2 regions of the Curtobacterium sp. MCBA15_012 genome follow, and region 1 is predicted to be linked to the other one. Evidence: predicted binding sites of a transcription regulator. Region 1 holds the regulator's gene; the other holds the start of a gene.
What was found. Region 1 encodes HrcA, which represses chaperone genes, less so after heat shock. Its sites were predicted from a motif close to TTNGCACTCGNNNNNNNCGAGTGCNAA; they were not measured.

Region 1 (4,666 bases):
GCCGCCTGCACCGCCATCTCGTCGCGGCCACCCTTCGCCAGCGCCTGCACGAGCACGAGCGCCGGACGCGGAGCGGGTTCCTCGGTCCGGGACGCGACGACGACGGTCACGGTGTCACGGCCGACCGCCGACACCGCGCCCGTCACGACGGTGCCGGCACCGTCCGCGATCCGCAGGGTCTCCCCCACCCGGACCCGCGCGACGGTCGCCGCGTGCCGACCCTCGGCGCCGTCGAGCAGCACCTCGGCACCGACCGCGACGTCGTCGAGCGTCCCCGCGTCGACCGTGTAGAGCGAGGCCATCAGAAGTGCAGGAAGCGGTCGCGCAGCTTGCCGAACATGCCCTGCTGGAACCGCGCGAGCTGCGGGCCGCCGGCCTTGCGCGACTTCGCGAGCTGCTCGACGAGCTGGCGTTCCTTGTGCGACAGCTTGGTCGGGGTCACGACCTGCACGCCGACGCGCAGGTCACCGCGGCCGTTGCCCCGGAGCTTGGTGACGCCGCGGTCCTTCACGACGAGCACGTCGGCGCTCTGCACGCCGGGGCGCAGCTCGAGCTCGACCGGGCCGTCGAGGCCGTCGATGGTCGTCGTCGTGCCGAGGATCGCGTCGGTCATCTGGACCTCGAGCGTCGCGAGCAGGTCGTCGCCGTCGCGGCTGAACACGTCGTGGTGCCGGACCTTGACCTCGAGGTACAGGTCACCGGCGGGACCGCCGGCCTGCCCGACCTCGCCCTGGCCCGGCATCTGCAGGCGCAGCCCGGTCTCGACCCCGGCGGGCACGTCGACGGGGATGGTGCGGCGGGCACGGACGCGTCCCTGGCCCTGACACGTCGGGCAGGGGCTCGGGATGACGGTGCCGTACCCGCGGCACGTGCCGCAGGGTGCGCTCGTGACGACGTTGCCGAGCAGCGAGCGGACCTGGCGCTGGATGTGCCCGGAGCCGCCGCAGATGTCGCACGTGCGCGGGCTCGTGCCCGGGGCGCAGCACGACCCGTTGCAGGTCTCGCAGAGCACGGCGGTGTCGACCTCGACGTCCTTGTGGGTGCCGAAGACGACCTCGTCGAGGTCGACCTCGATGCGGAGCAGGGCGTCCTGGCCACGCTCGGCACGACTGCGCGGGCCGTTGCCGCGTCCGCCACCACCGCCGCCACCGAAGAAGGCGTCGAAGATGTCGCTGAACCCGCCGGCTCCCCCGCCGAACGGGCTGTCGGCCTGCGGGCCGGCGTCGTAGCGCCGGCGCTGCTCGGGGTCGCTCAGCACGTCGTACGCGTGCGTGACGTCCTTGAAGCGCTCGGCCGCGTCGGGACTCGGGTTCACGTCCGGGTGGAGCTCACGCGCCAGGCGGCGGTAGGCCTTCTTGATGTCGGCATCGGAGGCGTCCTGCTGGACGCCGAGGACGTCGTAGTGGTCTGCCACGTATCCCTCAGTCGGTCGGAGTCGGTCGGTTCGGTCTGGTGGGCGCCGCCGGGACGGCGGCACCGGCTCGGTGCGGCTGGCGCCGCGCCGGTGGTCGGTCTGGAGGCGCGGTGCCCGTCAGCGGGGCACCGCGCCCGGGTGGGGCGCGGCGGGGCTCAATGTTCGCCCAGCAGCTTGGACAGGTACCGTGCGACGGCGCGCACGGCGGCCATGTTCGTGCCGTAGTCCATCCGGGTCGGGCCGAGCACGCCGAGGCGCGCGACCTCGCCCCCGGCGAGGTACCCGCCGGCGACGACGCTCGTCGCGTCGAGCCCGTACTCGGCGTTCTCGACGCCGATGCTCGCGGCGACGGCGACGTCGTCCACCTGCATCTCGCCGAACAACCGCAGCAGGGTCACCTGTTCCTCGATCGCCTCGAGCACGGGGAACAGGCCGCCGGAGAAGTCCCGTTCGCTCTTGGCGAGGTTGGCCGCGCCGGCCATCACGAGGCGGTCCTGCCGGTTCGCCGCGACCTGCTCGATGAGCGTCGCGACGACGACGCCGCCGAGCGCCTGGACGTCCGGCCGGAGCTGCTGCGGCACCTCGCGCAGTGCGCGGGCCACGTCCTGCAGGAGCAGGCCGACGGAGGCACCGTTCAGGACGGAGCGGAGCTCGCCGAGCGCGGCTTCGTCGAGCGGGACGTCGGTCTCGACGACGCGCTGCTCGACCCGCGCGGTGTCCGTGATGAGCACGACCATGAGCCGGGTGTCGCCCAGTCGGACCAGCTCGACGTGCTGCACGCGTGCGCGGACCATCGACGGGTACTGGACGAGGGCGACCTGGTTCGTGAGCTGGCTGAGCAGGCGGACGGTCCGCCCGAGGACCTCGTCGAGGTCGTTCGGGGTGCCGAGGAAGGTCTCGATCGCGTGGCGCTGGGCCGAGGACAACGGTCGGGCCGCGGCGAGGTGGTCGACGAACACCCGGTACCCCTTGTCGGTCGGCACCCGTCCGGACGAGGTGTGCGGGGCCGCGATGAGCTGCTCGTCCTCGAGCAGGGCCATGTCGTTGCGGATCGTGGCGGCACTGACCCCGAACGCGTGGCGGTCCACGATCGACTTCGAGCCGACGGGTTCGCGCGACGCGACGTAGTCCCGCACGATCGCCTTGAGGACCTCGAGGGAGCGTTCGCTGACCATCCGGACCCCTTCCGTTCGATGCTGGCACTCGGACGTCTCGACTGCTGATCCTACGCCCGACCGCCGACGGACCGGGACCGGGAGCGTCCCTCCCGCTACGCTCTGGCCATGAGCTACGGACAGCAGCCCGGCGGCCCCCAGTCCCCCGGAGGACCGCAGTACCCCGGCGGGTACACCCCGCCGCAGCAGATGTCGCCGGAGGACCAGCGCCTGTGGGCGACCCTCACGCACATCGGCGGCGTCTTCTTCTCGTTCGTCGTGCCGCTCGTCGCGTACCTCGTGCTGCGCGACCGTGGCGCGTTCGTCCGCGAGCACACCCGCGTCGCGCTGAACTTCCACATCACGATGGCGATCGTCTACGTCGCCGGGTCGATCCTGTCGATCGTGCTCGTGGGCTTCCTGCTCATCGCCGCCGCCGGCATCGTCACGATCGTCTTCGCGATCCTGGCGGCCGTCGCGGCGAACCGCGGCGAGATGTACAAGTACCCGCTCTCGATCGAGTTCATCAAGCAGTAGTCGCGGCGCGGGCCGGGACGGCCGCGACGAGCGGCCGCCCCGGCCCGCGGCCGTCCCGCCGCGGTGCCGGACCGTCGTGCCGACGTGCCGACGGGCCGACGAGCCGACGTGCGCTCAGTCGAGCAGTTCCCGCACGACGGCGTCGGCGAGCAGGCGACCCTGCAGGGTCAACTCGAGCCGTCCCCGCACCGCGGCCGAGCCGTCCACGAGACCACGCGCGATGAGGCCGGCGACGCGGCCACGGGCCTCCCGGCCGAGCTCTGCCGTCGTCAGCTCGCCGCGCACCCGCGCGGCGAGCAGGACCCGCTCGACGTACCGGGTGTCGTCGTCGAGTGTCTCGCGACCGGCGGCCGGCGACTCCCCCTGCAGCACACGGGCGGCGTACGCCGCCGGGTGCTTGACGTTCCACCAGCGGGTGCCGGCCACGGCCGAGTGCGCACCCGGGCCGATGCCCCACCAGTCGTGCCCCTTCCAGTAGGACAGGTTGTGCCGGCTCGCGTGCCGGTCCGTCCCGCCGTCCGCGTCGAGCCGGGCCCAGTTCGAGACCTCGTACCAGCCGTACCCGGCGTCCGCGAGGACCCGGTCGGCGAGCTCGTACATGTCGGCCGCGAGGTCGTCGTCGGGCGCCGGGAGCTCGCCCCGCGACACCGCGCGACCCATCGCCGTGCCGTCCTCGACGATGAGCGAGTAGGCGGACACGTGGTCCGGCTCGCAGGCGAGCGCGGCGTCGAGCGACGTGCGCCAGTCGTCGAGGGACTCGCCGGGCGTCGAGTAGATGAGGTCGAGGCTCACGTCGAGCCCCTGCTGCTTCGCCAGGTCGACGACGACCGGCACGCGCTCGGGGTCGTGCGTCCGGTCGAGGGTCGCGAGCACCTGCGGCACCGCCGACTGCATGCCGTAGCTCATGCGCGTGAAGCCCGCGCGCTGCAGGGTCGCGATCGCGTCGGCGTCCACCGAGTCCGGGTTCGCCTCGGTCGTGACCTCGGCGCCGGGCAGGATCCCCCAGGTGTCGTCGATCGCGCGCAGGATCATCGCGAGGTCGGACGCGGGCAGCATCGTCGGGGTCCCGCCACCGAAGAACACCGTCGACACCGGGCGCCGCGGGACGCCGGACCGGTCGAGCACCTCGGCCGCCCACCGGACCTCGCGCACGGCGTGGCCGGCGTAGTCGTCACGCCGCACCCCGCGCAGCTCGGACGCCGTGTACGTGTTGAAGTCGCAGTACCCGCAGCGCACCCGGCAGAACGGGACGTGCACGTACACACCGAAGGGGACGTCCCCGGCACCGGCGCCGGGGGTGAGCAGCCCGTCCGCCGGGGCGGGGTCGGCGATCGGGAGAGCACTCGGCATGGGCTCCATTCTCGGCCATGATGGAGGACATGGAGCACCACACCGTCCCCACCACGGTGCTGTGGGACATCGACGGCACCCTCGTCCTGAACGCCGCGTCGCCGGGCAACCTGTACCACCTGGCCCTCGAACGCGCGGTCGGGAGGGACCTCGCCCTGCGCGTCGGGCACCAGCACGGTCGGACCGACGCCGGGCTCATCGCCGAGCACGT
Region 2 (4,666 bases), 1.7 Mb from region 1:
AGCCGGGACTGTGGAGGAGGGCGCACCGCGGGCCTCCTGTGGGGGAAGAACCCGGAGCACTGGGCGAGCGGGACATGCCGCACGTGCGGCGCGGTCCGGGCGCGACTCGTCGCACCGGAGCGTCGAACGTGACGAAGACGGCTCGCTCGCGCCCCGCCCCGCGCCCCCGACCCCCGCACACAGAAGGGCCCCGCACGCGCAGCGTGCGGGGCCCTTCTGTCGGACGGACTAGAAGTCCATGCCACCCGAGGGGTCGCCGGCCGGCATGGCCGATGCCTTCTCGGGCTTGTCGGCGACGACGGCCTCGGTCGTGAGGAACAGACCGGCGATCGACGCAGCGTTCTGCAGCGCCGAGCGCGTGACCTTGGCCGGGTCGATGATGCCCGCGGCGACGAGGTCGACGTACTCGCCGGTCGCAGCGTTCAGGCCGTGGCCCGACTCGAGCTCGCGGACCTTGGCGGCGACGACGCCCGGCTCGAGACCGGCGTTCAGCGCGATCTGCTTGAGCGGTGCGTCGATCGCGACGCGGACGATGTTCGCGCCGGTCGCCTCGTCGCCCTGGAGCTCGAGGGTGTCGAGCACGACGGACGCCTGGATGAGGGCGACGCCACCACCGGCGACGATGCCCTCCTCGACGGCGGCCTTCGCGTTGCGGACGGCGTCCTCGATGCGGTGCTTGCGCTCCTTGAGCTCGACCTCGGTCGCCGCACCCGCCTTGATGACGGCGACGCCGCCGGCGAGCTTGGCGAGACGCTCCTGGAGCTTCTCGCGGTCGTAGTCGGAGTCGGTCGCCTCGATCTCGGAGCGGATCTGACGGACGCGGCCCGCGATCTGCTCGTCGTCGCCGGCGCCCTCGATGATGGTCGTCTCGTCCTTGGTGATGATCACCTTGCGGGCCTTGCCCAGCAGGTCGAGGGTCGCGTTCTCGAGCTTGAGACCGACCTCCTCGGAGATGACCTGGCCACCGGTCAGGATCGCGATGTCCTGCAGCATGGCCTTGCGGCGGTCACCGAAGCCCGGGGCCTTGACGGCGACGGACTTGAAGATGCCACGGATCTTGTTCACGACGAGGGTCGCCAGCGCTTCGCCGTCGACGTCCTCGGCGATGATGAGGAGCTGCTTGCCCGCCTGGATCACCTTGTCGACGACCGGGAGCAGGTCCTTGATGTTGGAGATCTTCGAGTTGACGATGAGGATGTACGGGTCCTCGAAGACGGCTTCCTGGCGCTCGGGGTCCGTGACGAAGTACTGCGACAGGTAGCCCTTGTCGAAGCGCATGCCCTCGGTCAGCTCGAGCTCGGTGCCGAAGGTGTTCGACTCCTCGACGGTGACGACACCCTCCTTGCCGACCTTGTCGATCGCCTCGGCGATGAGCGCACCGATGGTGGGGTCGGCGGCCGAGATCGACGCGGTCGCGGCGATCTGGTCCTTGGTCTCGATGTCCTTCGCGTTGGCGAGGAGCTGGTCGGAGACGGCGGCGACGGCCTTCTCGATGCCGCGCTTGAGCGACACGGGGTCGGCACCGGCGGCGACGTTGCGGAGGCCCTCGCGGACGAGCGCCTGGGCGAGCACGGTCGCGGTGGTGGTTCCGTCACCGGCGACGTCGTCGGTCTTCTTGGCGACCTCCTTGACGAGCTCCGCGCCAATCTTCTCGTACGGGTCGTCGAGCTCGATCTCCTTGGCGATGGAGACACCGTCGTTCGTGATCGTGGGGGCGCCCCACTTCTTCTCGAGGACGACGTTGCGGCCGCGCGGGCCGAGCGTCACCTTCACGGCGTCGGCCAGGATGTTGAGGCCGCGCTCGAGGCCGCGACGGGCCTCCTCGTCGAAAGCAATGATCTTTGCCATGTGAGTTTCTCGTCCCTCCCGGACGTCGTGCATGGGGGTCGTGCTGGCACTCAGCGTGAGCGAGTGCCAACGCCGATTCTGGCACTCGCGTTGGTCGAGTGCAACACAGTCGGGAGGCGCGGGCCGACTTCCCAGGACACGTTGCGTCGCGAGCACGCGGACGACCGCGGCGCGAGCACGCGGACCACCACCCCGCCACGACGGAACGCGCCGCCCCCGAAGGGACGACGCGTTCCGTGGTGGTGCCGGCTCAGGCGGGGCGGACCGACTCGGCCTGCGGCCCCTTCGAGCCGGTGCCGACGTCGAACGTGACCGCCTGCCCCTCCTCGAGGACCTTGTAGCCCGACATGTCGATCGCCGAGTAGTGCACGAACACGTCCTGGCCCCCTCCATCGACGGTGATGAAGCCGAAGCCCTTCTCGGCGTTGAACCACTTCACGGTTCCGTTGGCCATGATCTCTTGCTCCCTGGTGGTGCCGGTGCGAACGACGGGTCGTCGTTGTTGCGGACGACGAGCCGTCGTCTGGCGATGACTCTTGCGGAAGCCACGCACCAGGGCAAGAGGTGTGACGCTCTTCCGCCTCGATTCACCCAGAACGCAACGCGCCGGAAACACGGCGGTCACGAACCGGGCCGTCGGGGCCGCTCAGCCGCGGTAGTCGGCACCCAGGACGACGGACACCCCGGCGTTCGGGAACGCGTCGGACTGCTGCACCGCGGTCACCCCGAGCGTCTTCGCGATGCCGCGTGCCACCGCGGCCTGCGACTCCTCCTGGTAGTAGACGATCGTCGACGCCGTGCCGGTCGTGCCGGCGTCACCCGTCGAGGCGACCTTCCACCCGGCGCCCCGCAGCGCCGTGGCACCGCGGGCCGCGAGACCGCCGGTCGACGTGCCGTTCAGGACGACGACCTTGGTCGTCCCCTGTGCGGCGGGCTCCGCGGCCTCGGGCTCCTGGGAGGCGGACTCCGAGGGCGACTCGGACGGCGACGCCTCCGAGCTCGCGGGGGCGGAGGACGACGCGGCCGGGGCCGGCGACGAGGTCGAGCCGCCGAAGGAGTAGCTGCCGTTCACGAGCGCGAGCGCCAGCACCCCGAGGAGCACGAGCACGCCGGTCGCGAGCGCCGCCCACGCGAAGGCGATCCACCCGCGTCCACGTCGCTGGGCGCCGCGGTGGGCGCCGACACGGGGTCCGTCGTGGACCTCGTCGAAGCGGTCTCGCGGGAATCTCTGGCTCATCGTTCCTCTTCACGGGGATCGGGCGTCGTGGCGGCGGCGACGAAGGACCGCGTGGCCCGCGCACGGGTGCGCGCGTGCCGGAGCCGCTGCAGGCGTCCGACCAGCTGCGGGTCGTACGCGAGGGCTGCGGGGTGGTCGATCACGCGGTTGAGCACCTGGTAGTAGCGCGCCGGCGACATGTCGAACTCGACCCGGATCTCCGCTTCCTTCGTGCGGTCGTGCCGTGCCCGGTCGTGCTCGAACGCGAGCACGTGCTTGTCGAGCTCGCTGAGCTCGTCGGCGGGGAGGGCGGTCACGGCACTTCCGATCACGGTCGGGCAACGGGTCTCGCACATCGTAGGGGTGACCGGCGCGCCGACCCTGGCACCACCCTGGACTGTCGCGGAGGCTGCGTTCAGGCACCGGGTGGGCGGAACCACCGCACGCGGACGCCGAACGGGTCGGAGACACCCAGCGCGACGCCGTCGAGCGAGAGGGTCGCGAAGGCGTCGGGGTCCTCCGGGTCGACGTCGTGCGGCAGCGTCGCCGCCACCCCGTCGAGGATCCCGGTGCGTTCGAGCGTCACCCAGTGCACGCCGCGCTCCCGGAGGCGGTCGACCACCCGCTGCCGACCCGCGCCCGGGACGTACACGAGGGTCCCGGTGGTCAGCACCACCGGTTCACAGCCGTCCGGCAGGGCGTCCAGTGCGCGGTCCAGGTCACCGGGCAGCGTGCCCCGGACCCGGACGGGAGGCACGGCGAGCGCCGCGCGGGCCGCCTCGCGCATCAGGGCGGTCCGGTCCGTCGCCTCGGGCGGGACGGCCTCGACGAGCCGGTCGAACGCGTGCGGCTCCGCGAGGTCGATCGGGTTCGGGTCGAGTGCGACCCGTGCGCCGATGCGGATCGGGGTCGACCGCGGGGCGGGCACGGCACCGGAGACCGTCACGGTGAGGTGCACCGCGGGGTCGGCGACGGCGGTGTGCACCCGGACCGGTGCGCCCGGCTCCCCCGCACCGTCCAGGACGCGGTGGTCGAGCGTGACGCGGTCCGGGATCGAGCACAGGCCCGCCGCGGCCCCCGCGTCGACGAGCCCGAGCGGTCGCGCGGACGCGGCGGCGAGCGCCTGGAGGACCGGGACGACGGGACCGAGCCGCCGCGGGTCGTTGGCCTGCACCGTGGCGGTGGTGAGGGCCGCGACGAACGCGTGGCGTGCCTCCCGTCCGATCGCGCGCAGCGCACCGGGGTCCGACGGGTCGGCGCCGAGCCGCCGCGCGACCGCGAAGACGAGCTCCGGCTGCCGCTGCTGCGGCGGGACCGCGTCGAGCAGCGCGACGAGCGCGTCGTCCACCGACCGCGCCCAGGCGGCGTAGGACGGCGAGGTGCCAGCGATCCGGTCGGCGTACGCGGCGAACCGCTCGCGGGTGCCCGTGCTGCTGCTCGTGCCGGTGCTGCTGCTGGTCCCGTTCACGGGCGGTGCATCCCGACGTGGCGGATGCCGGCCTCGTCGTAGGGCGTCCCGAACCGACGGAAACCGTGCCGCTCGTAGAGACCGGCCACGTACTCCTGGGCGTGCAGCACGAACGGTTCGTGCCCGTGCTCGGC

Region 2: groL (chaperonin GroEL) is a predicted target of HrcA. The motif match lies at 1,892-1,918, and genes of this name have one in related genera.

The regions. Positions count from the first base shown of each region.
Region 1 covers NZ_CP126267.1:1,497,579-1,502,244, reverse strand. The annotation lists gene QOL15_RS06900 (16S rRNA (uracil(1498)-N(3))-methyltransferase) at 1-302, opposite strand, end outside; gene dnaJ (molecular chaperone DnaJ) at 302-1,414, opposite strand; gene hrcA (heat-inducible transcriptional repressor HrcA) at 1,570-2,589, opposite strand; gene QOL15_RS06885 (DUF4870 domain-containing protein) at 2,698-3,105, shown strand; gene hemW (radical SAM family heme chaperone HemW) at 3,220-4,455, opposite strand; gene QOL15_RS06875 (HAD family hydrolase) at 4,485-4,666, shown strand, end outside.
Region 2 covers NZ_CP126267.1:3,150,369-3,155,034, forward strand. The annotation lists gene groL (chaperonin GroEL) at 229-1,848, opposite strand; gene QOL15_RS14475 (cold-shock protein) at 2,099-2,302, opposite strand; gene QOL15_RS14480 (LytR C-terminal domain-containing protein) at 2,495-3,085, opposite strand; gene QOL15_RS14485 (DUF3263 domain-containing protein) at 3,082-3,381, opposite strand; gene QOL15_RS14490 (DUF2332 family protein) at 3,480-4,532, opposite strand; gene QOL15_RS14495 (GNAT family N-acetyltransferase) at 4,529-4,666, opposite strand, start outside.